DNA from 3 places in the Halomonas sp. IOP_14 genome. Region 2 is predicted to be linked to each of the others. Evidence: predicted binding sites of a transcription regulator. Region 2 holds the regulator's gene; each other region holds the start of a gene.
The links. The regulator FNR, encoded in region 2, switches genes on or off when oxygen is low (the NO sensors DNR and NnrR bind a similar motif). The targets are predictions, from matches to a motif close to TTGATNTANATCAA.
Positions count from the first base shown of each region.

Region 1 (10,535 bases), on a different contig from region 2:
TTACAAACAAGCGATGAGCATGGGGTGGCGACACCAGAAGCTTGGTTGCCCGGCCAGCCAGTCATCGTTCCACCGCCCCACACCTCGCAAGATGCGGAAGCCCGTCAATCAGAAGGCTATGAATACACCGACTGGTACTTCTGCAAAAAGACACTTGAATGCTGAAAGCTCCTCACCCTGATATCCCTCAATTCTTAGGAGGACTACGCATGAATACCTTTAAGCTTTCAAAGCACACTGGAACAGGCAAGCCCGATGTCGCCGGTTTTTTTGACCCACGTACCTTTAGCATCCAGTACGTGGTGAGCGACCCCGCTACCAAGCAGTGTGCGATTATCGACCCCGTATTGGATTTTGACGAAAAGTCCGGCGCAACCGCGACCCACTGCGCCGATGAACTGCTGACCTATATCGAAAAAGAGGGGCTGTCGGTGGTGTGGATTCTCGATACCCACCCACACGCCGACCACTTCTCTGCAGCACACTATTTGAAAGAAAAAACAGGTGCTCCCACGGCTATTGGGCAGCATGTCACCAAAGTGCAGACACTTTGGAAGGAGATCTATCACTGGCCAGAAATGCCTACCGATGGCAGCCAGTGGGACACACTGTTTAGTGAAGGCGCCACCTTTAACATCGGTGAACTTAATGCTCGCGTACTTTACTCGCCCGGCCATACGCTGGCCTCGATTACCTATGTGATTGGCGATACGGCCTTCGTGCACGACACTCTATTCCAGCCAGACTTTGGTACCGCTCGGGCGGATTTCCCCGGTGGAGATGCCAAAGAACTGTGGCACTCCATTCAACAGATTCTATCGCTGCCCGCTAACACCCGGCTGTTTACCGGGCACGACTATATGCCCGATGACCGCGAGCCCCAGTGGGAAAGCACGGTCGCTGAGCAGCGTAAACATAACCCACACTTAGTCAACATGAGTGAAACGGGTTACCTCTCTCTACGCCACAAGCGCGATAGTGAATTGCCCATGCCCAAACTGATTTTGCACGCCCTACAGGTCAACACGCGTGGTGGAAGACTGCCGGAGCCTGAAGCTAATGGTAAGCGCTACCTAAAAATTCCTCTGGATGCCCTTGAAGGCGCCGCTTGGGATTAATAAGCCACTAATTTTCAGAACCTCTACGATAGAAGGAGCATGACCATGCAAACGCAGCCTTTAGAGACCGATGTCGAGATTACCTCGGCGCTAACGGTAGAAGAGCTTGAGCAAGTAAAAGCAAAAGGCTTCAAGACGGTTATTTGTAACTGCAAGCCTGGAGAAAGCGCTGAGTTTACGGGTGAAGACGCCTACCGTCGAAAAGCAGCAGACATTGGCCTTCAGTGGGTGCACATTCCTGTCACACCCGGTGACTATAGCCAAGCGGATATTGCCGCCTTTGCTGAGGCGTTACAGCAACTTCCCCGGCCTATTTTGGCTTTCTGCCGCACCGGTAAGCGGGCTACCCATCTATGGGCCTACGCTAAGCGTCAAACGGAGCAGTGCGACCTGGCTGAACTATTTGACGCTGCAAAAGCAGCAGGCTTCGATTTGGAAGAGCACCGACAAGGGCTCGAAGATCAACAAACCTAACAGTGCGACGACATTAGTCGTGATTACGCCATATCAGCAGGCGAGTACGTCACATGAGCATTGAGCGTTGGGTGCCACTGTTCGGCTGGCTACGCAGCTATAACCGGAAGCTACTCTCTCGGGATGCTCTGGCTGCGATAATTGTTACGCTAATGCTGGTGCCGCAGGCGCTGGCCTACGCTCTTTTGGCGGGGCTACCGCCGGAAATGGGCCTCTATGCCAGCATGCTGCCACTGGTTCTGTATACCATTTTTGGTACCAGCGCTAGCTTAGCGGTGGGGCCTGTCGCCGTAGCGGCGCTAATGACCGCTTCGGCGCTGAGTAATTTTGCTTCCCCTGGCAGCCCGGAATACATTGGGGCAGCGTTGGTGTTGGCGGCGCTTTCAGGTCTGATATTGATCGCCATGGGTGTGCTGCGGCTGGGTTTTTTAGTTAATTTCTTGAGCCATCCGGTAATTTCGGGATTTATAACGGCTTCGGGCATACTGATTGCGATTAGCCAGCTTAGACATATACTCGGCGTAGAAGCATCTGGCCATAACGTCATTGACCTTATAGGGGCGCTACTGAGCCAGTGGCAGCAGGTCAATATAACGACACTGCTGATCGGACTAGGAGTGTGGAGCTTTCTGCTAATGTGCCGCAAGCGGTTAAATACGTGGCTGACGGCTATCGGCGTTTCTGCCAGCATTGCCGGGCTCATCGTGAAAGCCGCTCCGATCTCGGCGGTGATTGTCACCACATTTCTGGCCTGGGGGCTAAACCTAGAGCAGCGTGGAGTAGCACTAGTTGGTGCGGTACCCAGCGGTCTACCTGCCCTTGCACTGCCCAACCTGGATCAATCGCTGTGGCTTAGCCTATTACCCGCAGCACTGCTGATTAGCCTGGTGGGCTTTGTGGAATCGGTATCGGTGGCGCAAACACTGGCTGCCAAGCGCCGCCAGCGTATAGATCCTAATCAAGAGTTAATGGCACTAGGCATGGCTAATCTGGGCGCTGGTATCAGCGGCGGCTCGCCGGTGTCTGGCGGTTTTTCCCGCTCGGTAGTCAACTTTGAAGCAGGCGCGGCAACACCGCTGGCCGGAGCATTCACGGCGCTGGGCATTATGCTTTCCACACTACTGCTAACCGACCTACTGGCATTCTTACCCACAGCGACCCTGGCAGCTACCATTATTGTGGCGGTCGGCACGCTGATTGACCTACCGGCGGTGAAACGTACTTGGCAATACTCCCGTAGCGATGGCTTGGCCATGGTGGCCACCCTACTGCTCACTCTGCTGCACAGCGTGGAGCTAGGCATTATAAGCGGCGTAGTGCTCTCGCTTGGGCTGCATCTATACCGTACCAGCCAGCCCCACAGCGCGGTGATTGGCCGCGTGCCGGGCACCGAGCACTTTCGTAACGTCAAGCGCCATCAGGTCGAAACCGATGAGAACGTTGCGATGCTGCGCATCGATGAAAGCCTATACTTCGCCAATGCCCGTTATTTGGAAGACACCGTCATGGCCTTGGCCGCCCGCTCACCCTCGCTTAAGCATATTGTGCTGACTTGCCAAGCAGTTAACGTGATTGATGCGTCTGCGCTCGAAAGCCTAGAGGCGATCAACGCGCGACTAAACGATTCAGGTGCCAAGCTGCACCTAGCGGAAGTAAAAGGGCCAGTGATGGATCGGTTACAACACACTGACTTCTGTCGCGAGCTAACCGGGCAGGTGTTTTTTACGACTTTTGATGCTTGGCAGGCACTGGCCCATCCCGCCGAAGCCAACTCACCACTCTTGCCAACACAACGAGAGGAGACAACGTCATGCAACAGCGACACGCCAAGATAGCCATTATTGGTGCAGGTAGCGCTGGCCTTAGCGCGTGGCACGCTGCACGCAAGCATACCGACGAGGTAGTACTAATAGAAGCAGGAACCTATGGCACGACCTGCGCCCGAGTGGGTTGCATGCCCTCTAAGCTACTCATCGCCGCTGCCAATGCAGCACACAATGCGCGCAAAGCGGAGATGTTTGGTGTCACTGCCAATCAGGTAGTGATCGATGGCGAAGCTGTTATGGCAAGAGTCAAACATGAGCGCGATCGCTTCGTCAGTAATGTACTGAAATCGATGAAAACGATTCCTGAATCCAACCTGCTGAGTGGCCACGCGCGTTTTATTGATCCACATACATTGGTCATAGATGAGCATACCCGGCTTACCGCCGAGGCCATCATCATTGCCACGGGTTCGCGGCCCACATGGCCAAAGCTGCTGGAAGGCGCTGGCGATCGGTTAATCATTAATGATGACGTGTTCAACTGGGAAACGTTGCCTGCATCAGTCGCTGTGATCGGTCCTGGCGTTATTGGCATGGAGCTTGGTCAAGCGCTTAGCCGATTAGGTGTGAGAACTCGTACGTTTGGCGTGGGGGGTGCGATTGGGCCTTTTCAATCTGAAAAACTCCGCCAACTGGCGGACGAGACATTCAATCGCGAGCTGTATCTGGATCCTGATGCCAATCTCGACAAGATTGAACATACCGATAACGCCGTTGCCATTACGTTTTTCGAACGTGACCGGGGGCAAAAACTCACCGAAACATTCGAGTATGTCCTGGCCGCAACAGGGCGTCGGCCCAACGTGGATCAGCTAGCCATCGAGCAGGCCGGACTCAAGCTGAATAAACACGGCGTACCTGAATTTAATCGCTTTACTTTGCAATGCCTAAGTACACAAAACACACCAAGCCATATTTTTATCGCAGGTGATGCAAATCAGTCGGTACCGCTACTGCACGAAGCCATCACAGAAGGCAAAATCGCAGGACGAAATGCCGCTCATTTGGATGATGTGCAAGTGGGTCAGCGTAACGTCCCCCTGGCGATTGTATTTACCGAACCCCAGATGGCAATTGTGGGTGAGAGTCGCGCTACGTTAGACACTCGTTATGGCGGCTGCGGCTGCATAGCTGAAGGCGGAGTTTCCTTTGCTGATCAAGGCCGTGCACTAGTCATGGGGGAACATAAAGGTTATTTCGAGCTATATGCGGAGCACGGCAGCGGACAGTTTTTAGGCGCGGAGCTATTCGGGCCCCAGGTTGAGCACATAGCCCATTTGCTTGCCTGGGCACTGGAGCAAAAGCTAACCGTCAGCCAGATGCTCGCTATGCCCTTTTACCATCCGGTACTTGAAGAGGGTTTAAGGTCAGGGTTGCGCGATTTACAGGCAAATCTCCAACAAGGGCCTGCCATTACTGAGCACTGTATGGAGTGTGGCCCAGGCGATTAAGGAAATGACTAAAATAACTAACCTCCCTCACTAATCAGCCTCATTCATCTTGGCGGCCAAGTCCTGCGTCTGCTTGCGGGGCTTTATTACACTAGGATAGCAATTTTAAGCGGCTAACCGCAGCGCAAAGCCAATAAGCAGCGTTCCAAACACCCATCGCTGAAATATTTGCCGTTTCTGCTGGCTGGCAAACCAGCGTTGCATCTGCGCTCCCAGGCAAGCATATAGCACATCATAGAGCAGCCCCACCCCCACTAGCACCGCCCCCAGTAAAGTGAACTGAAGTGCGACGGCACCTTGCTGGGTATGTATAAATTGGGGCAGTAACACCGAACAAAAAAGCAGCGATTTCGGGTTCAGCAAATTAGTTAGAAGCCCTCGACGCCAAGCTAGATAATAGCTGCCTTTGAGTGATGCTTGGTGATGATTACTATCAGAGCTATGCCGACTACGGATAAGTTGCACACCTACCCAAACCAGGTAAGCTGCGCCCAAGTAACGAACCACATCAAATAGCCACGGGGCGGCGGTAAATAGCGCCGCTAGACCCAACCCTGCTAATGCCACATGCAGCCCTCGGGCTATGCCTAGCCCTAACGCTGTGGCTAGCCCATGACCACGCCCCTGAGAGCTACTGGTATGCAACACAAGCAACATATCGGGACCAGGAATTAGGTAAACAATGGCTAATGCACTAATAAAAAGACCAATTTCCATCGCTGCTTCCTTAAGGTCACAAATAGTGTCTTCGCAAGCGCTATGGTACCTTTAAAGAGATGAGCGTTTTCTTGCCATTTTGACTTTAAAAATGATATTTATTGGTATTTTGTGTCAATTTTTAACAGGAAAATAATCACTCATGCCAATTGGTCAGTTAGACGCTATCGACCGCCGCATTCTTGCATTGCTCCAAGGTGATGCCCGTTTAACGAATGTGGAGCTCGCGGAGAAAGTAAACTTGTCGCCATCTCCCTGTTTACGCCGAGTGCGACGCTTAGAAGCTAGCGGTATTATCCGTGGTTACCATGCTGAGCTTGATCGGCGAGGGGTCGGGCTTGAGCTAACGGTGTTTGTGGGTATCAAGGTTGAACGTCACCATGAAGAGCAGGCTAATGCCTTCCGTGAGGCAGTAGTCAATCTGCCAGAAGTCGTCACTGCGCACTTAGTCTCTGGGGAGTCTGATTTTTTACTGCAGGTGGTGGTACCTAGTTTGGCGGCTTATGAGGCGTTTCTAACGGGGACACTGCTTCGCCTACCTGGGGTGAGTGATATTCGCAGTAACTTTGCTATCCAGCCCGTGAAAGAGTATGGCACCTTACCATTAGCTAACAACAATAAGACCTAGTTGAGAAACTTATTGATAGTGGCGCGCTCGTTTGATGCAATTTAACGCTAAACCCACGAATACCCATATGAAAAAGGTGATTAGCCAAAGCCTGGCTATTCCCCTCACCAGTAGCCGCATAAAGTCAGCCTACAGCGGCGCTTGATTTGGGTACTGTGAGCCAGTAACGCCTTAAGATATCCGAGTTGTCATCTTGTTTTAAGTTTTCTCCTTCTGAATCCACCAAGCCTAACTGTTTTCTCTGGGGTCTAGGCAATGGGGCAATGCTTGTCCTTGTCATTGAGAAAAAAGACTCCCTCATAGTGACGTCATTTTACGACCCCGAAAAATCATGGTTATTCGTCATCTCATGTGGATTTAATAGTAACCGGCACATTTTGTGCTTCACGGTTCAGACAGAAACCACCAAGCCAACTGTCTGTTGTGGGAGCCCGCTTCCAGCGGTGGTCCGACACTTCAGCGAAGGGTACCGAAGGTACCCCGGTGTTGTCAGGCTGGCAGCCTAAACGGTCGCGAGCTAAAGCTACCTCCCACAGGTCAACTGTCAGAAATAATTCCATACCGAATGACGAAGAGCCAAAATCATATGAGCTTGATATGGATCAAGCTGTGGCCATATGCCTCGTGTTTTTAAGCAGAAAGAGGGCTATCCTCAAACGATGATACTTAAGTTATTACGTTAGAGGAAATAGTTATGAAAAGTTCTTTAGTCCCAATGGCTACCGTCATCGGAATCAAGATGGCCTTAGGAGCCACACCCTCTATTGCAGACGAAGTCGAGGCCTACCGGGAAACAACATTAGGTCTCTATGCCACGGCCATTGAGGCTCATAACCTCATGCAAGATAACGATCGTGCTGTACTCATCGACGTACGCGACCCCATTGAGATCAAGTTTACTGGCTTCGCCGAGCCCACCGATATCCATGTGCCCTGGGTGCTAGCCGAGCGCGATAATTTCGATGAAGAAGCGAAGACTTGGCCAATGGTCAAAAATGCTGACTTCGAAGAGCAAGTAAGAGCAAAAATAGACGCTCTAGGCGTAAACAAAGAAGATCCGATCATTGTCATGTGTCGCTCCGGTGCCACCCGCAGCGCTCCCGCTGCCGATGTGATCGCCGAGATGGGATACAGCGAAGTCTATTCCATGACCGACGGTTTCGAGGGTGAAAAGCTCAAGGAGGGTAATTCCCAGGGCGTAAGAGCGCAGGATGGTTGGCGCAACTCGGGCCTTCCATGGAGCTATGACATTAACCCTGATGTGGCATGGCGCCCTGCCCACTAAGATTCAGATAAATGGGCCACTGCTTGATAACCAGCAGGGCCAAGATATTGATCAAACCCAACGAGGTGGCCGCATGACTACAACACATAAGACCAGCAATACGATCTTGGTACTGGCAGCTGCTACTGCTGCTATCGGTTTCTCTAGTTTCTCAATGGCTGACAGCCATGGTAGCAACGGAGCTGAAGATCAGGCCTTAGTTATCCTTACTAGCGATTCACTGCAGACCCAAAGCATGGCCATGATTCTATCCAACGCCATGCAGCAGCAAGGTACCCACCTGCATATACTGCTTTGTGATGCTGCTGGTGATTTGGCCGTCGGGGGATACGCAAGTGCGGAAGCTATCAACACGCCACCGAGCAACCCGGCAGGCCAAGTCAAGCCGGAAGACATGCTTAATATGCTTTTAGAGAGTGGCGCAACGGTGGATGTATGTGCCATTTACCTGCCCAACAGCGAAAACGAAGAAGACGACCTTCTTGAAGGCGTGGGTGTGGCGGCACCTGGCCCCATAGCGGAAATGATGCGCGATCCGTCCATTCCTGTTTACAGTTTTTGAGTACCCAAATTGAAATTAAGGAGTCAATTATGAGTCGCAATGTCGGTGGTATCGATAAAATCTTACGCATCCTGATTGGGATTGCACTGATCGTACTGGCCCTAACAGGCACTATCGGGGTGTGGGGCTGGATCGGCGTATTGCCGCTAGCCACCGGGCTATTTAACTTCTGCCCAGCTTATAGATTAATAGGCTTCAATACCTGCAAAACCAAATAGTGCCTATTAAGCAAACAAGACCATAGAAATAGCGCTTGCCATGTTTATTAGAGCAAGCGCTTTTTTATATATGTGCGCTAAAAATTACCCTTGTCGCCATTCAATTGTTTAATGCTAAATGAAACTCCGCATACAGAACAAACACTTAGCCATTTAACATTAAGGGAGCATTAAGAGATACACCCTAACCAATTGATACGTATCAATTTTTTCCTTTAACAAAAGGCGTAACCTAAGCGTATTCCGACCATTCGCCCATGCGAATGCCGTTTAATTCGCCAAGGAGGCACTATGGACGCAATACGCCGTTCGCTCTTGGGTCAAATGGTACGTTTAAGCGCCGGCGCTGCGCTGATACCGTTTTCAAGCCTTGCCCAAGCTGGCATCAATCAGCAGCCTGCCCGCCATGAAGGCGACCCCACTAAACGCTACGGCATGCTTGTCGATTTACGCCAGTGCATTGGCTGCCAGGCCTGTACGGTGTCGTGTCATATCGAAAACGCTGCACCGCTGGGCCAATTCCGCACCACGGTTTCCCAGTATGAAGTACAGCACCAGGAAAGCGGCGAGCTAGCCACCTTTATGCTGCCACGGCTGTGTAACCACTGTGAAAACCCGCCCTGCGTCCCGGTCTGCCCCGTAGAAGCCACTTACCAGCAGCGGGATGGCATTGTGGTGGTCGATAGTGACCGCTGTGTGGGATGTGCCTATTGCGTTAACGCCTGCCCCTACGATGCTCGCTTTATTAACCAACGCACTCAAACCGCCGACAAGTGCACCTTCTGTGCCCATCGTCTAGAAGCCGGTCTATTGCCCGCTTGCGTTGAGAGCTGCGTAGGTGGTGCCCGCGTGATTGGAGATATGCGCGATCCTCAAAGCCAAATCAGCCGCATGATTCACGAACATCGCGATGCATTGATGGTGCTACAACCCGAAAAACACACCCTTCCTCAGGTGTTCTACCTAGGCATGGATGAGCGCTTCACCACGCGTCCTACGGCAGAACCCGTCGCGCTCGAAGTACTCGATCCCCACGGTCAGGAGATGGGCTATGAATTCCACCATTGAGCTACTGGCACCGCGCTATGACATCGCCTGGTACCCGTGGGCGGTGCAGTACTTTTTTATGATTGCGGTTTCCTACGCCAGCCTGTGGCTAGCCGCCCCAGCACTGGTACTCGGCAAAAAAGCCTGGCTGCCTACCGCGCGTCTGGCGCTAATCGCTTGCGTTAGCACTACGCTGGTCGCGCCCGTTGCGCTACTCGCGGATTTGCACCAGCCGCTGCGGTTCTGGCACTTCTACGCTTACGCCAATAGCCACTCGTGGATGTCGATTGGCAGCGTTGTTCTGCCGCTTTATTTGGTTAGTGTGCTTGGCCTTGCTTGGCTGGCATGGCGACCCGCGCTGCAGGCGCAGCGCAGCACACCAGGACTCAGCGGCATGATAGCTACTTGGCTTTCACTGGGCAGTGGCATTACGCCACGAGCACTGGTCGCCGTGGTAGGTCTGGCTGCGCTGGGGCTTTCCAGCGGCATTATGCTTTACACCGGTGCGGAGCTGGCAATTGTAAAAGCTCGCCCGCTTTGGAACACCGTATGGCTACCGCCTATGCTAGCGACCACCGGGTTTATCGCTGCCTCCGGGCTGGTATTAGTGCTGAACCGGGTTAGTAGGCTTTGCTCGCAAACCGCTATACGACAGATGCTGTATGTGCTGCTAGTGACCTGTGCGCTAGCAGGCTTGATTGCGATTAGCTGGTTTTTGGATGGCGTGAATGCACACGTAGGCTCAGTTGCCGCCGCATTGGAATCCGTGAGCCATAGCGACTCGTGGCGCAATACCGCCCTATGGGGAGGGATTACTGGCTTAGCGCTATTTGCCGCCGTGTTGTTTTTACTGACTCGCCCTACCCTGCGCCAGAAGCACGCGCGCGTTGTCCTAACCTCTAGCCAGCCAGCACTGTTTGCCTGGGCATGGTTGCTAGGCCTCGTAGCCATACACATGGGCTGGATGTTCCGCTGGGTGGTGCTGATGGATGTTCAGCATGTGGCCCGCAACAGCGCAGGCTTTCATCACTACGGCATTCCCGCGGGCTCTTCCGGTATTTTAGGCATTGTTGGCACCTTCGGCCTCTGGCTCGCCGCTATTCTACTGATTGAACTGTTTATTCCCTGGCGGCAGGCCCAACAGGGCGGCCTTATAGCAACGCCCACTCACGCTACCCAAGATGCTTCTACTCATTCTCTCACCGCGAA
Region 1 is NZ_JAINWD010000041.1:45,044-55,578, reverse strand. Features, by position in the region: gene K7H09_RS20165 (peroxiredoxin) at 1-165, shown strand, start outside; gene K7H09_RS20160 (MBL fold metallo-hydrolase) at 210-1,118, shown strand; gene K7H09_RS20155 (TIGR01244 family sulfur transferase) at 1,164-1,592, shown strand; gene K7H09_RS20150 (SulP family inorganic anion transporter) at 1,646-3,427, shown strand; gene K7H09_RS20145 (dihydrolipoyl dehydrogenase) at 3,403-4,869, shown strand; gene K7H09_RS20140 (LysE family translocator) at 4,975-5,586, opposite strand; gene K7H09_RS20135 (Lrp/AsnC family transcriptional regulator) at 5,729-6,214, shown strand; gene K7H09_RS20130 (rhodanese-like domain-containing protein) at 6,909-7,499, shown strand; gene K7H09_RS20125 (hypothetical protein) at 7,459-8,061, shown strand; gene K7H09_RS20120 (YgaP family membrane protein) at 8,091-8,279, shown strand; gene dsrO (sulfate reduction electron transfer complex DsrMKJOP subunit DsrO) at 8,571-9,347, shown strand; gene nrfD (NrfD/PsrC family molybdoenzyme membrane anchor subunit) at 9,331-10,535, shown strand, end outside.
Region 1: dsrO (sulfate reduction electron transfer complex DsrMKJOP subunit DsrO) is a predicted target of FNR. The motif match lies at 8,472-8,485, and genes of this name have one in related genera.

Region 2 (10,535 bases):
CGTCTGATGCGGATTTTTGAGGCCATCGAGATTTCCCGCGCCACCCGGCGTATCATGCGCCAGAACATGATTTGGTCAGTGTGCTACAACTTTTCGGCGCTGCCGCTGGCGGCAATGGGTCTGGTGCCGCCCTGGCTAGCTGCAATTGGAATGTCGCTTAGCTCGCTAGTAGTGGTGGGTAATGCCCTGCGACTGTCGCGCTGGCGACCTCAGCCCGCGCCAACGCTCGACACCTCAACACCGGTGGCCGCATGACGATTCTTTATCTGCTGATCCCGCTTTCCCTGATTTTGCTGGGCCTCGCCGTCTGGGCGTTTTTCTGGGCGGTGAAAAATGATCAGTTCGATGACCTAGAAGGCCCAGCGCACCGCATTCTATTTGATGAGGATGAAAACGATCTTAGCCCTGAGCAGCGCCGCCAGCATCAGCAGGCAAAGCAAAAATCTTCCGAACCATCAGCGGCAGACACACCCGACGACCAAGAGCCTCGGCCATGAATCCAACGGGGCTTGATCTGCCGCCGCTAATGGCGGCGTTTGTGTTTGGCTTGATGGGCGGCGCCCACTGCATTGGTATGTGTGGCGGCATTATGAGCGCGCTCACCTTTGCAGTCCCCCCCAGCATGCGTCATCCGGCGCGCATGGGAGGCCTGCTGCTCAGCTACAACACAGGCCGCATTGTTAGCTATATGAGCGCAGGCGCGCTGGTGGCACTGCTAGGCACGCTGTTTTCCCTTTCTGCTACGGCACGCCTGCTACTCCAGGTATTTGCCGCACTGATGCTGATCTTAATGGCACTGTATATCGCCAACTGGTGGAAAGGGCTGCTCAAAGTGGAGGCCGTTGGCCGGCGACTATGGCGCTTTATCGAACCCGTGGGGCGTCGCTTGATGCCCGTAGTGCATATTCCCCAAGCCTTCGCCCTGGGAGCGCTCTGGGGCTGGCTCCCCTGCGGGTTGGTCTACTCCATGTTGGCCTGGAGCTTAGCGATTGCCGACCCGCTTCAGGGCGCTCTACTCATGGGCGCCTTTGGGCTTGGCACCCTACCTGCGCTGCTTGCCACTGGCCTGGCTGCCCGCCAGCTCAGCCATTTGATACGTCACCCCGCGACCCGCAGCGTGGCAGCGCTGACAATTATCGCTTTTGCACTGTGGCAACTGTGGACGCTTTCGGTACACAACCTCTAATAGCATGACGTGGCTCAACATTTACCTCCTAACCACGGGTTAGGCTAGCGGCATTTCCTAACGTCGGAGCGCCCCTTCATGCCCGTTCATACCCCTGCTGCCTTACCTCTTGCACCCGCTGCTGCCGCAGCCCCTATGCAGCCGGTGTGGGACGAAGCGTTACTGCGTCGCTACGACACCAACGGCCCACGCTACACCTCCTACCCCACGGCGCTGTCGTTTCACGACCAATTTACCCCTGGCGACCTGACCCAGGCATTGGAGCGTAGCAATGCCAGTAAGCGTCCGCTCTCTCTGTACGTTCATGTGCCCTTCTGCCGCAAGATCTGCTTCTACTGCGCGTGTAATAAAATCGCTACCAAAAACACTGCCCTTGCCGAGCCCTATATAGCCCGGCTTGACCGTGAAATGGTGCTGACCGCACGCCACTTGGATACATCACGACCGGTGGAGCAGTTGCATTGGGGCGGCGGCACGCCGACATTTCTCAGTTTGAACCAGATGGGCGACCTGATTGATCGACTGGATGCACGTTTTGGTCTTTCATCGTCTGCTGATCGCGATTACGCAATTGAAATAGATCCTCGCGAAGCGGATGTGTTTACGCTGCGCCATCTCGAATCCCTCGGCTTTAATCGCATCAGCCTGGGCGTGCAGGATTTAAGCCCGCTGGTGCAGAAAGCGATTAACCGTATTCAGCCTCGGGTACTTACCGAAACGCTGATGGAGGAGGCGCATCGCCTGGGCTTTCGCTCGCTCAATCTCGACCTAATTTATGGCTTGCCATTTCAGACTGAAAAGAGCTTTGCCAACACCCTACGCCAGGTGATCGAGCTCAACCCGGCGCGCCTTTCTGTGTTTAATTACGCGCATATGCCCGAGCGTTTTGCCCCGCAGCGGCGCATTAATGTCGATGACTTGCCAGGCGGAGAAGAGAAGCTAGCGATTCTGCGCACCACCATCGAAATGCTCACCGCAGCTGGCTATGTGCATATCGGTATGGATCACTTTGCCCGCCCTGACGATAGCCTGGCTATTGCCCAGCGCGAAGGCTCGCTGCAGCGCAACTTCCAGGGCTACTCCAGCCATGCTCAGTGCGACTTAATCGGGCTTGGCGTATCGGCGATTTCCCGTATTGATGACGTCTATGCGCAGAATCCTAGCGATCTGGCCCGCTACGAAGCGGCGCTGGATCAGGGGCAGCTTGCCACCGTGCGTGGCATACGCTTAAGTGATGACGACCTGATCCGCCGGGATGTGATTGAGCGGCTGATGTGCGATATGGGCATTGATCTGACCGCCGTTAGCCAGCGCTGGAACATTGATGCCCCCCGCTACTTTGCGCCTGCGCTTGAGCGCCTGCAAAGCGCCGAGCAAGATGGCCTGCTGGCACGCAGCGGCGACCAGCTTAACGCAACGCCAATGGGTCGACTGCTGATTCGCCATATAGCAATGGCGTTTGATACCCATCTTTCCGGGCAAACGGGACAACAGTATTCTAAGATTGTTTAATCACCTTATTGCAGGCATGCTAAAGCGACTATAATAAGTAAGGATTTTCTAATTGATAAGCGGGACCCTCTCAAGGAGCAAAGCATGTTGGAACCCATGAGCCGTCGGCGCTCGCTACTCCATGAAGCTCGCTGCCAAACCTGCAGTTTGAGCTCACTGTGCCTGCCACTTGCCCTTGAGCTGGACGACGTGGGGCAGTTTGACGCCATTATTCGTCGTCGCGCGCCGCTGAAAAAAGGCGAACCGCTGTTTCGTCAGGGCGACACCTTTACCAGCGTTTACGCAGTCCGTTCGGGCAGTTTGAAACAGATCACCGCCGAAGGTAACGGCAGCGAGCAGTTGACCAATTTCTACCTGCCCAGTGAATTGGTGGGGTTGGATGGCATTGACGAAGAGCATTACCCCGGTAGCGTTATCGCCCTGGAAACGACCACCGTCTGCGAGATTCCTTTTGACCGCCTGGACTTACTCTCGGAGGAGCTGCCCGAACTGCGTGGCCAGCTTTATCGCAGCATGAGCAAAGAGTTGCGCGATGACCGGCGTATGATGCGGCTACTTTCGCGTAAAACCGCCGATCAGCGGCTGGCAAGTTTTTTGATTACCCTCTCAGATCGTTTTCGTCGCCGGGGCTACTCGCCTTACAGCTTTCGCCTTTCAATGCCCAGGGCTGATATCGGCAACTACCTGGGCTTAGCGGTGGAAACGGTCAGCCGCATACTAAGCCGCTTTCAGCAGCAGAGTGTGGTGGCGGTCTCAGGGCGAGAGGTCAACATTCTCGATATGCCGCGCTTGATTACCCTCGCCGAAGAGGAAGAGCAAACAGTTAGCTGACGTTAAAGGCTTGGATACGCCCCGCCAGTAGCTCTGCTTGCTTGGCCTCAAGGCCTTCAAAATCGAACAGGCTGCGGTCGGCCAACTGGGAAGGGGCAATGTTGGTGACGGCCTTGAACATGCTCTCCAGACGGCCAGGAAACTTTTTGTCCCACTCGGCAAGCATCTCTTTGACCACCTGACGCTGCATATTAGGCTGTGAACCGCACAGGTTGCAGGGAATAATCGGAAACGCCATCAGCCGCGAAAACTCGGCGATATCCGCCTCTTTGCAGTAGGCCAACGGCCGAATAACGATATTCTTCCCATCATCGGATAGCAGCTTTGGCGGCATCGCTTTCAGGTTGCCGCCAAAGAACATATTGAGAAACAGCGTTTCGAGAATATCTTCCCGGTGATGGCCCAGGGCTATCTTATTGGCGCCAATCTCTTCGGCAAAGCCATACAACGAGCCGCGCCGCAGCCGTGAACAAAGCGCGCAGGTGGTTTTACCTTCCGGGGTTTTCTCTTTTACCACCGAGTAAGTATCGCGCTCGACAATGTGGTACTCCACGCCCTGCTTATCCAGATACGCAGGCAATACGTGCTCGGGAAAACCCGGCTGTTTTTGATCCAGATTGACCGCTACCAGCGAAAAATTGACCGGCGCATTGCGCTGCAAATTGCGCAAAATCTCCAGCATCGTGTAGCTGTCCTTTCCACCGGAGAGGCAGACCATTACGCGATCACCTTCATTGATCATTTGGTAATCAATGATCGCATTGCCCACTTCTCGGCGCAGACGCTTTTGCAGCTTGTTAAATTCACGCTTCTGCTTCGCATCAGCCAGCTCAGGCTGGTCGTGCTCAGCGTTAGCTGGGGTGGCTCCAACCGTATCAAGGTGAGCAGGATCAAAGTGATCAAGAGTTTGCATGGTATAAGCACTGCCGAGGGTAGAAGGCGTGAGAGAAAAAAGTAATAACTATTCTAACAACACTCACCGCCTGACCCAACTAATCAGACGTAGCCACACAAGATATCGCAATTGGAAGTGACTATTTTGACCGCTGCACCATACCTCGGTGCGAGGGCAGCTTGGAGCGAGGGTCTTTTGTCATGGATGACAAAAGTAGCGCCCAGGGAGGGGTTCACAGCGCCCTCGCGGAAAGCTGTCCTCGCCACGACGAAAGAGACTACTATGCCACCTGCGCCATAATACGCTGCAGGCGCATATACAGCAGTGCGCTGGCGGTGGCCTCTCCAAGCACACTCTGCATGCCCATGACGGGTACTTGCCAGCATGCCAACGCCTGGGCGAAGCTGCTGGGCGCTTCGACCTCCGGGTGCAAACGGCGCAGTTGGCGCTGATGCAGTTTTGCCACATCGACCTGGGCGTTGGGCAGGGCAAAATTCAGCCGCTTACTGAGTAGTGCATTCAATGCTCCAATGCGCTTCTCTAACTGCCAGCCAACGATGGGCCGATTGCCGATAAATTCTACTAGCGCGCTCAAGTTATCACTGTTTGGTGGCAGTATCTCCCCCGCCTCGCACAGCAAGTGATGACGGCGCAGCGTTGCGCTCGCGGGCTGCTTCGCGCTGCCAAGGGTGATCACAAAAGCGCGGCTGGTATGCACCTGCTGATGGCTCAGCACCACTGCCGCCACGCTGATCACAGGTGATGATTGCGTGGGCGTTGCGGTGCAGGCGAGCGCCACCAGCTCTTCGCCCATATAGGGCTGAAACAGCCAGGCATAGGGGGAGTCTGCACAACGACGCCGGTCACTTTCACGCCTTAACAAGGTGCGCAGCGAGCCGCTAAATAGCGTCACATGTCGATCTAACAGCCGCATTCCGCTCACGAATACTCCAAATGGTAACGGTGGGAAAGCCGCTGCTTAAAGTCTTTGACAATATGCATCGCTTCGCGCAGTAGGTCGCGCTCCAGGGAAGAGAGGTTCTGCACCACGACACGGTTAGCGCGTCTGCTGCTTTGGGCGTTAGTTTCTTTCGCATCCGCAGAAGTTTCCAGCGTACTTAGCTGCTGCTTGAGGCGCAGCTCAGAAAAAAGCGCCAACGCTTCGCCCAGGTCATCGGCAAAACGGCGATCCAACCGGCCGTCAGTAACCAGGGCATCCAAGCGATCAAACGTCGAGGTGGCTTTGATGCGCCGCTCAAGCGCCATGGTGCGGACACCGTGCACGATAGGGAAAATACCGCCTTTCTTGATATCGATACCGTGCTGAGGCTTTTTCAGCGAACCAAACAGCGTCAGCGGCGTCGAAAAGCGCAGCGCCGTGCGGGCAAAATAGGAAAGCAGCAGCTCATCGCCCGAGCAGCGTTCAAACAGCTCATCGCGCACGCTCTCAAGCAAGCTCGGGTTGCCCGCCACGCCATGAGCATCGAGCATAATGGCCAGCTTCATCAGGCTATCGCCATCACGCTCCCTGGCCCACTTGGCAATATTACCTTTCCATTGGGATACCGTGGCCACCCACGCGGGGTTAGACACCATAATGTTGCCGGGGCACGGCGGGTAACCAAGCTGAATCAGGGTATCGGTGAGCGTTTGCATATGGCTGGCAAGATCAGGCCACTGGGTTTCATCGGCAAGAATCAAGCCGTTATCCTGATCCGTTTTTAGAATCTGCTCACCGCGCCCTTCGCTGCCCATCACCATCATGCAGCTCTGCTCGTGATAGCGCTTATCGACAGTGAACTCCCAGGCCTTGCTAATAATACGGCCGTTTAGTGCCGCAAGCAGATCCATCGCAAAGCGCAGCTTAACGCCCTGGGCCATCAGCGCTTTGACCAGCTCCGGGGTGCGCTGACTGGCAGCTGAAAGCGACTCTAAGTTGGTCGCCTGCTCGATCTGCAGGCTCACCACATAGCTGCGGCTTGAGAAGTAGCTAAGCACGTCGGTGAGCTCTACAACGCCTTTCAAGACGTTTTGCTCCATCACTACCACCCGCGCCACTTTATGGCGGGTCATCAGCACCAATACTTCAAATAAGTACTGATCCGGTGCGACGGTCACCAAGTTAAAATGGGCGATCTTATCCACCGATGATGTTACCGCGCTGCCCTTTAGCACTAAGGCGTTGAGCAGATCGGTTTTGGTCACCATGCCGAGGGTGTCGTCCTGGGTCGACACCAGCAGGCTGTCGGCGTGACTTTCGTTGAGCTGTTTTACAGCGCTAGCGATATCGGTCGTCGCTGCCATCAGCAGTGGCGCACGCATGCACTCGCTTACCTTGGCCAGCATAAAGCCTGCCATGGTGACGCCACCTTCGGCGCGCTTTTCGGTCATCAGGCGCGCCTTATGGGTCAGCGATTGGCGAAAAAAACTGCTGAAATCAGGATAGTGGCGACACAGCTGCTGAAACAGTGCTTTAGGCATTAGGTAACACAGGCACTCCTGTTCAGCCTTAAAGCGGTAGCGGCTTTTACCGTTGAGAATACTGATCGCGCCAAACAGGTCCCCTGCCGTGTAGTGACCAATACGCGCGGTAGATGAGGGCAATGTAGGATCGATTTCCGCCACTTCGCCTTTATGGATCAGATAAACGAACTCACCCGCTTGGCCAGTCTCTAAAATGATTTCGTCACGATCAAAATAGGCCAGGTCAATGCCACGACGAATATGGTCACGCCCCTCATCGTCAAGGAGCGTAAACGGCAGTTGGGATAGATCCACATCGACCATGGGGTATAACCTCATTAAACAGGCTGCGACTAACCGGGTTGTGTCTTAAGGCGCGCTAGCAGACATAAGCAAAAATAAATAAACGTCGTGACTCGATACTGGCCCACATAAATTGGCCCACACCAGCGCTTCAAAAAAACTGTTATCGATTATTATATGAAGGTGGCTGTACGGGTATAAAGGATTCACTTCCCAAGTAGCAAGTATAACCTTGTTATACCTTTAGCTATCACGCTAAAGTCGAAGCGACTTTTGATACACGACCAAAGTATCGACACTTACTAACCGTGCTTCCGGCAAAACCCAGGACATGTATTTAAAGTAGCCAATAACTGCTTTTATTTGCTCACTAGACTATCGTCCTATAGCTCTTCAAACGCCTACAAAATTCGCTTAAACAGCCTCTAAAAACTCGTATTTTCAATAACATGCATCTTACAAAAAGCCAATTCGTCGTTTATTGATACCAAAGTCTGGGATTTATTTTTTGACGTTTATTGCCCAGTATTAACAATGAGTCATGCAGGGTAATCGCACGTCACTAACTAACTCGACATTTCATATCGAATAATAAGGTGATGTGCTAACAGAAGCTGACTCACCACTCCTATCGATAGGGTGGCTTTAGACGTGCGATTGCCCTGATGGGTCACACGCTATTCCTCGTGAACTTTCCCAACCTTAAAAATCACAAGTGGAGAGCAACACAATGGCAGATGACAAAACCAACGCTGCTGAATACTGGAAAGCAAACGTCCGCTTAATTTTCGGATGCCTGGCTGTTTGGGCATTTGTTTCTTACGGATGCGCTATCCTTTTTCGCCCGCTGCTCGCCGGTATTCCGGTTGGCGGTACCGATCTTGGCTTCTGGTTTGCACAACAGGGCTCAATCCTAACGTTTATCGTGCTGATCTTCTTCTATGCCTGGAAGATGAACAAGCTCGATCAAAAATTTGGCCTTGGGGAGTAAGCCGGTATGAGCCAGTTTGCAATTAACTTACTGTTCGTCGGCGCCTCTTTTGCCTTGTATATAGGCATTGCGATTTGGGCGCGCGCCGGCTCAACGAAAGACTTCTATGTCGCGGGGGGCGGGGTTCACCCGATCACCAATGGCATGGCCACCGCAGCGGACTGGATGTCAGCTGCATCGTTCATTTCCATGGCGGGCCTGCTAGCCTCAGGCGGCTACGCCAACTCTACTTTCCTGATGGGCTGGACTGGTGGCTACGTTATCCTCGCGATGCTGCTAGCACCTTACCTGCGTAAGTTTGGTAAGTTCACCGTGCCTGACTTTATCGGCGACCGCTTCTACAGCAACACCGCTCGCTTAGTGGCTATCGTCTGCTTGATTGTGGCGTCGGTTACCTACGTTATCGGTCAAATGACCGGTGCGGGCGTAGCGTTCTCTCGCTTCCTTGAAGTCAGCAACACCTGGGGTATTTGGTTAGCCGCACTGATCGTTTTCCTCTACGCCGTATTTGGTGGTATGAAAGGCATTACCTATACCCAGGTAGCCCAGTACATCGTGCTAATCATCGCTTACACCATTCCTGCGGTGTTTATTGCCTTCCAACTAACCGGCAACCCGATTCCGATGTTCGGTATGTTCAGCACGCATACTGAATCCGGCATTCCGCTGCTGGCTAAATTGGATGACGTGGTTAGCGCACTTGGCTTCCGCGACTACACCGCCGATGTGGACAACAAACTCAACATGGTGCTGTTTACCCTGTCGCTGATGGTCGGTACTGCCGGTCTACCCCACGTTATCATTCGCTTCTTCACCGTCCCGAAAGTAGCCGATGCTCGCTGGTCTGCTGGCTGGGCGCTGGTGTTCATTGCCCTGCTTTACCTCACGGCTCCTGCGGTCGGTTCAATGGCACGTCTGAATCTGGCGACCACCGTGTACCCAGAGATGGCGGGGCAGGTTGAAAACTACGAAGAGGCTGCGCAAAACCCGATTCTGTACGAAGAACGCCCTGATTGGGTTCGTACATGGGAAGAAACAGGCCTTATCACCTTCAACGATCTCAACAATGACGGCCGTATCCAAATGTATAATGATGCTGCCGACTACTCTGATCGTGGCTGGGAAGGCAACGAGCTAACCGTCAATAATGACATACTGGTACTCGCCAACCCGGAAATTGCCAATCTTCCCGGCTGGGTTATTGGTTTGATTGCAGCGGGTGGTATCGCCGCAGCACTCTCGACAGCTGCAGGCTTGCTGCTGGCGATCTCGTCGGCGATCAGCCACGACTTGATCAAGACCATGATCAATCCCAAGATCACCGAGAAAGGCGAGATGTTGGCAGCGCGAATCTCCATGGGTGGTGCCATCCTGTTGGCCACTTACCTGGGGCTTAATCCGCCGGGGTTTGCAGCACAAACGGTGGCATTAGCCTTTGGTATCGCCGGTGCATCACTGTTCCCCGCGCTGATGATGGGTATCTTCTCCACGCGGATGAACAGCTCAGGCGCGGTCGCCGGTATGCTGGCGGGCTTGATTTGCACCCTGCTTTACATCTTTACCTACCTGGGCTGGTTCTTCGTGCCGGATACCAATATGCTGGCAAACACGCCGGATAACTGGATCTTTGGCATCTCGCCGCTCTCCTTCGGTGCCGTAGGCGCGATGATCAACTTCGCCGTTGCCTTTGCGGTTTCCAGAGTGACAGCTGCACCGCCGCAGGAAATTCAGGATCTGGTGGAAAGCGTTCGCTATCCGAAAGGTGCTGGCATGGCGATAGACCACTAAGTCATACTCCTTCCTGATGCGTTATCGCCATACGGCGATAACGCTTTGGAATCGACCTCATCATCGGGCTTCCTTAGGGAGGCCCGATGGCTTTTATAGATAGCTTTTATAGACGGCTTTTTGAAAGGATAAATTATGATTTGGCACTTGATCGCCGCCGTTTTTGCAGGCCTTGCGGCCGCCGGGATTGGCCTGATACTGCGCAATTTGAGCGGCAAACGTTTACCCAAATGGATAGTCCCGGTGTGTGGCGGACTGGGTATGCTGGGTTATCAAGTTCAGGTGGAGTACAGCTGGTTTGACCACAAGCAGGCACAACTGCCCGAGACCGCCACGGTCATTTCAACCGAAAGCAGCACGGCGGTATGGCGCCCATGGACTTTTGCCATTCCGATGATCACCAAATTCAGCATGGTGGATAGCGAGAACATCCGTATTACCGAGCAGGATGACACCCGTTTAGCGGAATTTATCCTTTATCAGTTTGAGCGCCATCACACCGATATTTTGATCACCCAGCCCTATCTACTCAACTGCGAGAGCCGTGAGCTAGTGCCCCTGGATAA
Region 2 is NZ_JAINWD010000053.1:12,304-22,838, reverse strand. Features, by position in the region: gene K7H09_RS22295 (heavy metal translocating P-type ATPase) at 1-255, shown strand, start outside; gene ccoS (cbb3-type cytochrome oxidase assembly protein CcoS) at 252-497, shown strand; gene K7H09_RS22285 (sulfite exporter TauE/SafE family protein) at 494-1,186, shown strand; gene hemN (oxygen-independent coproporphyrinogen III oxidase) at 1,265-2,698, shown strand; gene fnr (fumarate/nitrate reduction transcriptional regulator Fnr) at 2,783-3,529, shown strand; gene ttcA (tRNA 2-thiocytidine(32) synthetase TtcA) at 3,522-4,442, opposite strand; gene K7H09_RS22265 (DNA polymerase III subunit epsilon) at 4,705-5,358, opposite strand; gene K7H09_RS22260 (DUF294 nucleotidyltransferase-like domain-containing protein) at 5,364-7,211, opposite strand; gene K7H09_RS22255 (DUF4212 domain-containing protein) at 7,921-8,181, shown strand; gene K7H09_RS22250 (sodium:solute symporter family protein) at 8,188-9,969, shown strand; gene K7H09_RS22245 (hypothetical protein) at 10,105-10,535, shown strand, end outside.

Region 3 (10,535 bases), on a different contig from region 2:
TATCGATGGGCGGACGATAGACCAGCAGGCTTTCACCGAAAGCGCGCATCCAGGCATGATCCTGATAGAACTGCTGACGACCACTCACGGTGCGCCAGGGAATCAGCTCGTGAACGTTGGTGTAACCGGCGTTATAGGAGACATGCTCATCCTCGAGGCCAGACCAGGTCGGGCTGGAGATAATCTTGCGCGGCTGGGCGACGACATCGCGGAAGCGGATTTTTTCGTCATGTTTGGGCCTTGCCAGGTGGGTATGGTCACGCCCGGTAATTTTGGAGAGTGCATCCCACGCTTTTACTGCCACGGCGCCGTTGGTTTCTGGTGCCAGGGTCAGAATCATCTCGGCGGCATCGATAGCGCTGTCGATCAACGGACGCCCTTTATGCGGGCCATCCAGCTTGCGATGGTTGAGTTTGCCCAGCAGCTCGACTTCAGCATCGGTATTCCAAGCGATACCCTTGCCGCCGTTACCAATGCTTTCCAGCAGCGGCCCAACAGAAGTGAAGCGCTCATAGGTTTCGGGATAGTTGCGCTTGACCTCAATCAGCGATGGCATGGTCTTGCCGGGAATCGGCGCGCATTCGCCCTTCTTCCAATCCATCACCGCCGGCTGGGCCAACTCTCCTGGCGAGTCGTGCTGCATCGGCAGCGTGACCAGGTCGGTCTCTTCTCCCAGGTGGCCTACACACACCTTGGAAAACGCTTTGGCAATACCCTTGTAAATATCCCAGTCGCTGCGCGATTCCCAGGCCGGGTCGGTGGCGGCAGTCAAGGGGTGAATAAAGGGGTGCATATCAGAAGTGTTAAGGTCGTCCTTCTCATACCAGGTCGCCGTCGGCAGCACGATATCCGAGTAGAGGCAGGTGGTGGACATGCGGAAATCCAGCGTCACCAGCAGGTCGAGCTTGCCTTCCGGCGCCTCGTCACGCCATACCACTTCTTCGGGCTTCTGGCCGCCGAAGTCGCCCAGATCTTTACCCTGAATACCGTGGCGAGTACCCAGCAGGTACTTGAGCATGTACTCATGGCCCTTACCGGAACTACCCAGCAGGTTGGAGCGCCAGATGAACATATTACGCGGGAAGTTCTCTGGTGCATCCGGGTCTTCCGCGGCAAAGCGCAGTTCACCGCTCTTGAGCTGCTGAACGGCATAGTCGGCAGTGGACATACCCGCGGCTTCGGCTTTTTTCGCTAGGCGTAGCGGGTTAGTGTCCAGTTGAGGTGCTGACGGCAGCCAGCCCATGCGCTCAGCACGCACGTTAAAGTCAATCAGGCTACCGGGGTAATCCTCGGCCTTGGCCAACGGCGAAAGAATTTCTTTAATCTCGAGCTTCTCGTAGCGCCACTGGGAGGAGTGACTATAGAAGAAGGAAGTAGAGTTCATATGGCGCGGCGGGCGCTGCCAGTCGAGGCCAAAGGCCAAAGGCGTCCAGCCAGTCTGCGGACGCAGTTTTTCCTGACCAACGTAGTGGGCCCAGCCGCCACCGTTCTGACCGATACAACCACACATGACCAGCATGTTAATCAGGCCGCGGTAGTTCATATCCATGTGGTACCAGTGGTTCATACCGGCACCAACGATGATCATGCTACGGCCGTTGGTTTTATGGGCGTTGTCGGCAAATTCACGGGCAATGCGGGTGCACTGCTCTGCAGGGACACCGGTGATTTTCTCCTGCCACGCGGGGGTATAGGGGCAAATCTGATCAAACGAGGTCGCGCCATCATCTTCGCCGTCGCCGACAAAGCCACGGTCGATACCGTAGTTGGCACACATCAGATCAAAAACGGTGACCGCCAGCATTTCGCTGCCATCGGCTCTCTTCAAGCGTTTGGCGGGCAAATTGTGGAACAGCAGGTCGTCAGCAGCACCAACACCGGCCCCTTTTACGTGCTCAAAGTGCTCGTGCTCGATGCCACCGAAGTAAGGGAACGCCACGCGCGCGACGCTATCGTAGTGGTTGACCAAGCTGAGTAACGGCTTGATTTCAGCGCCTGCGGCGTCCAGCGATTCCAGGTTCCACTTGCCCACTTCGTCGCCGGTTTCGCCCCAGCGAAAACCGATGGAACCCCGTGGTACCACCAGCTGGTCACGGGTTTCGTCCCAGGCAACGGTTTTCCACTCGGGATTGTTTTCCTGGCCCAGGGCAGCATCAAAATCACTCGCACGCAGTTGGCGGCCCGGTGCGAAGCTGCCATCTTCACGCACTTCCAGTTCCACCAGGAACGGCATGTCGGTATAGCGGCGTACATAGTCAGTGAAGTAAGCACTGGGGTTATCGAGGTGGAACTCTTTGAGGATGACATGGCCCATGGCCATCGCCAGGGCGGCATCGGTGCCCTGTTTGGCGGACAGCCATTCGTCGGTGAGTTTGGAGACTTCGGCATAATCCGGAGTGATCGAAACCGTCTTGGTGCCCTTGTAACGTACTTCGGTAAAGAAGTGGGCATCCGGGGTACGCGTCTGGGGCACGTTGGAGCCCCAGGCGATGATGTAGCCGGAGTTGTACCAGTCAGCGGACTCAGGTACGTCGGTCTGCTCGCCCCAGGTCATCGGTGAGGCTGGGGGCAAGTCGCAATACCAGTCGTAGAAGCTCATGCAGACGCCGCCAATCAGCGAGAGGTAGCGGCTACCCGCGGCGTAGCTGACCATCGACATGGCAGGAATCGGCGAGAAGCCAAGAATACGGTCGGGGCCATACTGCTTGGCGGTGTAAACGTTAGAGGCCGCCACCAGCTCGTTGAGCTCGTCCCAGTTTCCGCGAACGAAGCCGCCCATGCCGCGAGCACGCTTGTACTGTTTGGTCTTGGCGGGGTCTTCGACAATAGACGCCCAGGCGTCGACCGGGTCTGGGTTAGCCTTGAGCGCTTCGCGCCATAGCGCCAGCAGCGGCTTGCGGATCAACGGGTACTTGAGGCGGTTAGCGCTGTACAGATACCAGGAGTAGCTGGCACCGCGTGGGCAGCCACGCGGCTCATGGTTAGGCAGGTCGGGACGGGTACGGGGGTAGTCAGTCTGCTGGGTTTCCCAGGTAACTAAACCGTTTTTGACGTAGATCTTCCAGCTACAGGAGCCGGTGCAGTTCACCCCGTGGGTGCTACGCACTACCTTGTCGTGTTGCCAGCGGGCACGATAACTATCTTCCCACTGGCGGGATTCGCTGCGTAGCTCACCGTGTTCGTTGGCAAAAGGCTCGCGGGACTTGCGGAAAAAATTCAGCCGATCTATGAAGTGACTCATGGTCGATCTCCAGGCTCCTCGGAAATTTGCATACCCGACAGTGCGGGTTCCATGGAGTGGATTCTGCGTGATCGACAAGCGAATTACTGCGTGATTACCTCCATATACACCCTATCTACCCCCAAGGTGATAGAGCGGCCAACGTAAAGGAATAGACGGTTGGCGCTGTAGAAATTACACCGTGCGCGAATAACGGTTTTCCGTTGGTTTCAGGTAGGCGTCGAACGCCATGGCCAGGTTGCGGATCATCAATCGCCCCGACGGCAGCACCTCGATTTCATGGTCGCGCAAAGCAATTAGTCCGTCGTCCGCCATCTCTTCGAGGCTCGCCAAGGCACTCGCGAAGTAGCTGCGAAAATCGATATTGTGCCGGGCTTCGATAGCGGCAAATTCAAGTCGGCCGTGACACATCAGAGTATTAATGACATCGCGGCGCAGGCGGTCGTCATCGCTAAGGCGATAGCCACGGAAGACCGGTAAACGCCCTTCATCCAAGCGATGCTGATACTGGGCAGTTTCCTTGACGTTTTGGCTATAGGTATCGCCCACCTTGCCAATCGAGGTTATGCCCAGCCCAATCATGTCGCAGTCGGCGTGGGTAGAGTAACCCTGAAAATTGCGCTGCAGAGTGCCATTCTCACGAGCCAGGCTCAGCTCGTCATTCGGAAGGGCGAAGTGATCCATGCCGATGTAGACATACCCTGCGGCCGTCAGGCGGTTAATCGTAAGCTCCAGCAGCTCCAGCTTGCGCTCGGGTGGCGGCATGTCTTCGGGGCGAATTAGCCGCTGAGCTTTAAACAGTTCGGGCAAATGGGCGTAGCTATAAGCGGCAATGCGATCCGGTTGCAGGTCAATAATCTTGGTTAGCGTCGTATCGAAACTCGCCACCGTCTGCAGCGGTAAACCGTAGATCAGGTCAACGCTGACCGATTCAAACCCCGCCTCGCGGGCAGCCTCGACCAGGGATACCACCTGCTCTTCGCTCTGGACGCGATTGACCGCTTGCTGCACGTCGTGATCGAAATCCTGCACACCGAAGCTCAACCGATTGAAGCCCAGCGCGTAGAGCTCGTACACCTGTTCGGGTGTCACGGTGCGAGGGTCTACCTCCAGCGAGAATTCACGCTCTTCAGGTGCGGCGAAGTGAAAGGCTTCGTCCAGCGCCGCCATCAGTTCGCTTAGCTGGGTGTTGCTTAAGTAGGTTGGGGTGCCGCCGCCCAGGTGTAATTGGGTCATTCGCCGAGTGGTATCGAACAGCGCGCCCTGAACACGTGTTTCCTGTGTTAACCACTGGAGGTATTCGGCGGCTCGTTCGGTGTTGTGGGTGATGATTTTGTTGCAGGCGCAGTAGTAGCACAGGCTTTTGCAGAACGGGATATGCACATAGACCGAAAGTGGCTTGGGTTCTGCGGCCCGATTACTGCGCTCGGCGGCGCTACGGTAATCATCCTCGGCAAACGCGGCATGAAACTGGGGCGCAGTGGGATAAGAAGTGTACCGCGGGCCTGGGCGGTCATATTTCTCTACCAGGGGGCGGTTGAAGAGCAGTTCATCTTGCATGATTGGAATAGGTCTCTGAGGAATAGGTCTCTGAAAAGGGGCTCTAGAAGAGTTATCTGAAAAAGGTCTCTGAAAAAGATCTCTTGAAGTGGGTGCAGCAAGCATTGGTTAATATTCATACAATATACGTTTTAAAAACTGCCTGCATCCAGCTTGCCTACTCTGCAGCGTTATCCTCTTTTGAAAGCCACCCCGATATGACCTGTGTCAAAAGCCGACAAAAAATAGGTGACTAAAATGCTCGGACTTTTCCCGCAAGGAGTCTCGCTATGGAGCTTGTATGTCCCGCTGGCAACCTGCCCGCCCTCAAGCGCGCCGTAGATGAAGGTGCCGACGCTGTCTATTTCGGTTTCCAGAACATCACCAACGCACGGCAATTCGCCGGGCTAAACTTTACCGACAAACGTGCCCGCGAGGGGATCGATTACGCCCACCGACATGGCAAACGCGTTTTTTGCGCCATTAATACCTATCCCCAGCCCGATGGCTGGCAACACTGGACTCGGGCCGTAGACCAGGCCGCCGAACTGGGCGTGGATGCGCTGATTCTCGCCGATATGGGACTGCTCGACTACGCTACTCGCCATCACCCCGAGATCTCGCGGCACCTTTCAGTACAGGGTTCGGCGACCAGCCATGAAGCGCTACGCTTTTACCACCAGCATTTCGGCATCAAGCGCGCCGTACTGCCACGGGTGCTGTCAATCACGCAGGTATGCGACCTGGCCAAGCAAACACCGGTAGAACTTGAGGTGTTCGCTTTCGGCAGCCTGTGCATCATGGCCGAAGGACGCTGCTATCTCTCCTCCTATCTGACCGGCGAATCGCCCAATACCCGGGGCGTCTGCTCGCCAGCGGCTCATGTCCGCTGGGAAGAAACGCCTCAAGGCTTAGAGTCGCGCCTTAACAATGTCCTGATCGATCGCTACGCCGAAGGCGAGCGCGCGGGCTACCCCACCCTATGCAAGGGGCGCTTTGAGGTAACGGGTGAGACTTATCATGCCATTGAGGAACCTACCAGCCTCAATACCCTGGAGCTATTGTCGGAGCTACGCGACCTGGGTATCAGCGCGGTCAAAATTGAAGGTCGTCAGCGCAGCCCTGCCTATGTCTCTAAAGTGGCCGGGATCTGGCGTCAGGCGCTCAACCGCCTAGAGGCTCAGCCTGAGCGCTTTGATCCAGAACCCGCCTGGATGGCTGGCCTTGCCGAGCTTTCCGAAGGTGCCATCACTACCCTAGGCGCCTACGAGCGCCGCTGGAAATAGGAGCCTACTATGCCGAACACTACACCTCCCCTATCACCGACCTTATCAACCAGCCCTCTTCAACTCTCCCTCGGGCCGGTGCTTTTTTACTGGACTCGGCAACGCTACACCGACTTCTACCGCGAGGCGGCCGACTGGCCGGTAGAGATTATTACCCTGGGCGAAACTGTCTGCTCGCGGCGTCGCGATATGAAACTGGACGACTGGCTAGGCATTGGGCGCGAGCTCACCCAGGCGGGCAAGCAGGTAGTACTCGCCAGCCAGACCTTGATCGAGTCCGAAGCCGACCTGCGTGACTTGCGCAAGCTGTGTGACAACGGTGATTTTATCGTCGAGGCCAATGACCAAAGCGCCCTGCAACGACTCTCCAGTGCCGGACTGCCGTTCATCGCCGGTGCTGCGCTCAACCTCTACAACCCGGCGACACTGGGCGTTATGGCCCGTGCCGGCATGCGGCGTTGGCAAGCGCCGGTGGAAATGTCACAGCAAGACTTAGCCAAGCTTATTCACGATTGCCACCAGGAAGGCATTTCCCACCCATGCGAAGTATTCGCCTACGGTCATCTCCCTTTGGCTTGGTCGTCACGCTGTTTTACCGCCCGGCGCCATCAAACACCTAAGGATCGCTGCAAGTTTGTCTGTCAAAAATACCCCGAAGGCCTAGTGCTGCGTTCACAAGAGTCTCGCGATGTTTTCACCCTGAACGGTATTCAAACCCTTTCCAGCGCCTGTCAGGATCTACGCCATGAACTTACGGTCATGGCGGATATGGGGGTATCAGTGGCACGTCTCAGCCCACGGGCGGAAGGCATGGCCGAGGTGGTCAAGGCTTTCGACCAGGCCCGCCACGGCAGGTTACCTACGCCCGATCCTTTGACGCTGGTGGATGCTGAAATCTGCGACGGTTACTGGTACGGCCGACCCGGTATGGATAACACCCGCACGATGACCGGCTAAAACAATAGCCTAGGCGCCACCACGCCTTACTATTTTTCCCACCATTTTTGACCTGGGTCATTTATTGCAAAATCCTGAACGCTTACCCTTTAACACCACATATAGTATTTATTTTTATTAAATCTAGCATATATAGGTGAATTGGGTGAAAAGCTCCACAAGCGTTCAGGTAGCAAAGTATCATATTGACGTCGCCTCGACGGTCAATGAGTACCTCCAACGCGCCGACTGGCGTGTTCACGCCAATGCCAACCAGGGCTATTCATTGGGCGGTTTAATCCTCAACGTCTCGGGCAAGTTGATAGCCAACTACTGGCTCGATGAGATTTACCCCCACGCCGTGGGGGAAGCTCATAGGGAAGGTGATTTGCATATTCACGACCTGGATATGTTGTGCGGCTATTGCGCCGGCTGGTCGCTGCGTACTTTGCTTCTAGAGGGATTTAATGGGGTACCGGGACGAGCCGAAAGCCACCCGCCCCGCCACCTTTCAAGTGCCCTGGGGCAAATGGTTAATTTTCTTGGCACCTTGCAGAACGAGTGGGCCGGGGCACAAGCCTTCAGCTCTTTCGATACCTATCTGGCACCCTACGTGCGCAAGGACGGCCTAACCTACGCGCAGGTTAAGCAGGCGCTTCAGGAATTCATCTACAACCTAAATGTACCTTCGCGCTGGGGTAGCCAGACGCCCTTCACCAACCTAACCTTCGACTGGGTCTGCCCCGGCGACTTGCGCCATCAGGTACCGGTTATCGGCGAAGAGGAGCAGCCATTCAGTTACGGCGAACTGCAGGTTGAAATGGACTTGATCAACCGGGCCTATTTGGAAGTCATGGAGGCCGGGGATCGCCACGGGCGTGTGTTCACCTTCCCGATACCCACTTATAACATCACCCATGATTTCGACTGGGAAAGCGACAACGCCGAGCGGCTCTTCGCACTGACCGCCAAGTACGGACTGCCCTACTTTCAAAACTTTCTCAATTCGGATCTGGAACCCCACATGGTGCGTTCCATGTGCTGCCGCCTGCAGCTTGATTTGAGTGAACTGCTCAAACGCGGCAACGGTCTGTTCGGCAGTGCGGAGCAAACCGGATCGTTGGGAGTAGTGACGATCAACTGTGCCCGGTTAGGTTACCGCTTTGCCGGCGACCGGGCCGGGCTGTTCAGCGAGCTGGATCGCCTTCTGTCGCTCGGGCGCGATAGCCTCGAACTCAAGCGCGAGCGCATTCAGCAACTAATGGATCAGGGGCTCTACCCCTTTACCCACCGCTACCTGGGCACGTTACGCAATCATTTCTCTACTCTGGGTGTGAATGGGCTCAACGAAATGGTGCGCAACTTTACTGGGGATCGCTGCGATATCGCCGACGCCCAAGGGCTACAGCTGGCACTGGATCTTCTTGACCACGTTCGGGAGCGGATGCGCGAATTTCAAGAACAGACAGGCCACATGTATAACCTTGAAGCCACCCCGGCAGAGGGCACCACTCACCGCTTTGCCCGGGAGGATCTAACTCGCTTTCCTGACATTCTTCAAGCCGGTACACCCGAGGCGCCCTACTACACCAATTCCAGTCAATTGCCGGTGGGTCATACCGATGATCCCTTTGAGGCACTGAGCCATCAAGACCCCTTACAGACTCGCTATACCGGTGGCACGGTATTGCATCTCTATATGCGCGAACGGATTACCTCGGCCTCCGCCTGTCGTAAGCTGGTTAAAACGGCGCTCTCTCACTTTCGCTTACCCTACCTCACAGTCACCCCCACCTTTTCGATCTGCCCGGTGCATGGCTACCTGTCGGGTGAACATGAGTTCTGCCCCAAGTGCGACGAAGCACTTTGGGCAAAAACGGCGAGCGCAATCGACGCCGCCACGGCTTGAGGCATTTGCCTCACTTTTTCTCAACTCGTTTAAGGAACACGCTAATGCAAACCTCTCAATATGCTAGCTTGCCCACTGAGCAGCGCCAGCGCTGCGAAGTCTGGACCCGCGTCATGGGCTACCACCGCCCGGTAAGTCAGTTCAATATCGGCAAACGTGCCGAACACCAGGAGCGACGCCATTTTACTGAAGCCGCCGCCTCTCGGTAGCTAGCCCTCACTTTTCTCTAACGACAGCTGGGGGGTCTGGCGACAGGCGCCCCAGCAGGGGGATATCACTATGGCTATGCAGACGACACTTGACGACATCACAACTAAATTAGCTTCGGTTCGGCTGCCGATTGCCGGCCTTGTGCCCATGACCACACTGGATTATCCCGATCATCTGGCGTGTGTTGTCTTTCTCCAAGGCTGCCCGCTACGCTGCGGCTACTGCCACAATCCCAACATGATCCCGTCGCGCCGAGGTGAACCCCAAGAGTGGCAAGCGATACGGGAATTCCTGAGCACCAGGCAAGGCCTGCTGGAAGCGGTGGTTTTCAGCGGTGGTGAGCCCACCCTGAATGCCGGTTTGTCCGATGCAGTAAAGGAAGTGAAAGCATTGGGCTTTAAGGTGGGACTACATACCGCCGGCCCTTATCCTGACCGCCTCACCCAGCTATTACCGCACCTTGACTGGGTGGGGCTGGATGTAAAAGGACGCGGAAAAGAGTTTGACCGCATCTGCGGCCGTCCCGGCATCTGGCAGTTGCATGCCCGTAGCTTGGAGGCTTTGCTCGACAGCGGACTCAATTTCGAGTGCCGTACCACCATTCACTGGAAAGATTTTCAGCTTACCGATGTGGAACGCCTGGCACTGAGTCTTGCCGACTGTGGGGTGCGCCACTATGCGCTGCAGGTGGCCCGCAGCGAGCAATGCTTCGATCCCACCTATTCTCAGCCAGTTGCCAATACTCCATCTACAGCTCAGATGAATGCGCTGGTAAGCCGTTTGAAACCGTACTTTGACCAGCTTGAGCTAAGGCAATAACGCTTTCCTTCTTGACTCAGGTCAGCATTAGTACCCCCATGTTCTGATTGCAACTTACTGAACGTTCATACAACATGTTTCTTTTACAGTTGGATTACTCTCGGAGCAAAGCACACTCCATGCATCTCACTCGATTCACCGATTATTCAATACGCGTGTTGATCTTCCTCGCCGTGAAAGGCGAAGAGCGTTCTACTATCAATGAGATCGCAGAGACCTTTGATATTTCTCGCAATCACCTGATGAAAGTCGTTCAGGAGCTTAGCCAGAAGAACTACGTTACCGCTATTCGGGGCAAGAACGGTGGCCTATTGCTCACGCGAGACCCCGCTACTATCGTGCTGGGTAAACTCGTGCGCGAAATGGAACATGGCATGGAGCTAGTCGAGTGCTTTCATAGCGATAACAACTGCATCATCACCCCTTCTTGTCGGCTCCAGCCCATTCTAAACGAAGCATTGTCAGCGTTTCTGGAGGTGCTTGACCGCTATACCTTGGCAGATGTGTTGTCCAATCGTTACCCGCAGTTGGCAGGACTAATGCGTATCCCCACCGTCAATGTCTAACGATCACTAAAAACAACCATATTAATTTC
Region 3 is NZ_JAINWD010000023.1:31,038-41,572, reverse strand. Features, by position in the region: gene K7H09_RS15790 (nitrate reductase subunit alpha) at 1-3,241, opposite strand, end outside; gene hemN (oxygen-independent coproporphyrinogen III oxidase) at 3,416-4,801, opposite strand; gene ubiU (ubiquinone anaerobic biosynthesis protein UbiU) at 5,071-6,066, shown strand; gene K7H09_RS15775 (U32 family peptidase) at 6,076-7,023, shown strand; gene K7H09_RS15770 (ribonucleoside triphosphate reductase) at 7,160-8,911, shown strand; gene nrdD (anaerobic ribonucleoside-triphosphate reductase) at 8,956-9,120, shown strand; gene K7H09_RS15765 (anaerobic ribonucleoside-triphosphate reductase activating protein) at 9,191-9,940, shown strand; gene K7H09_RS15760 (Rrf2 family transcriptional regulator) at 10,060-10,506, shown strand.
Region 3: hemN (oxygen-independent coproporphyrinogen III oxidase) is a predicted target of FNR. The motif match lies at 4,999-5,012, and genes of this name have one in related genera.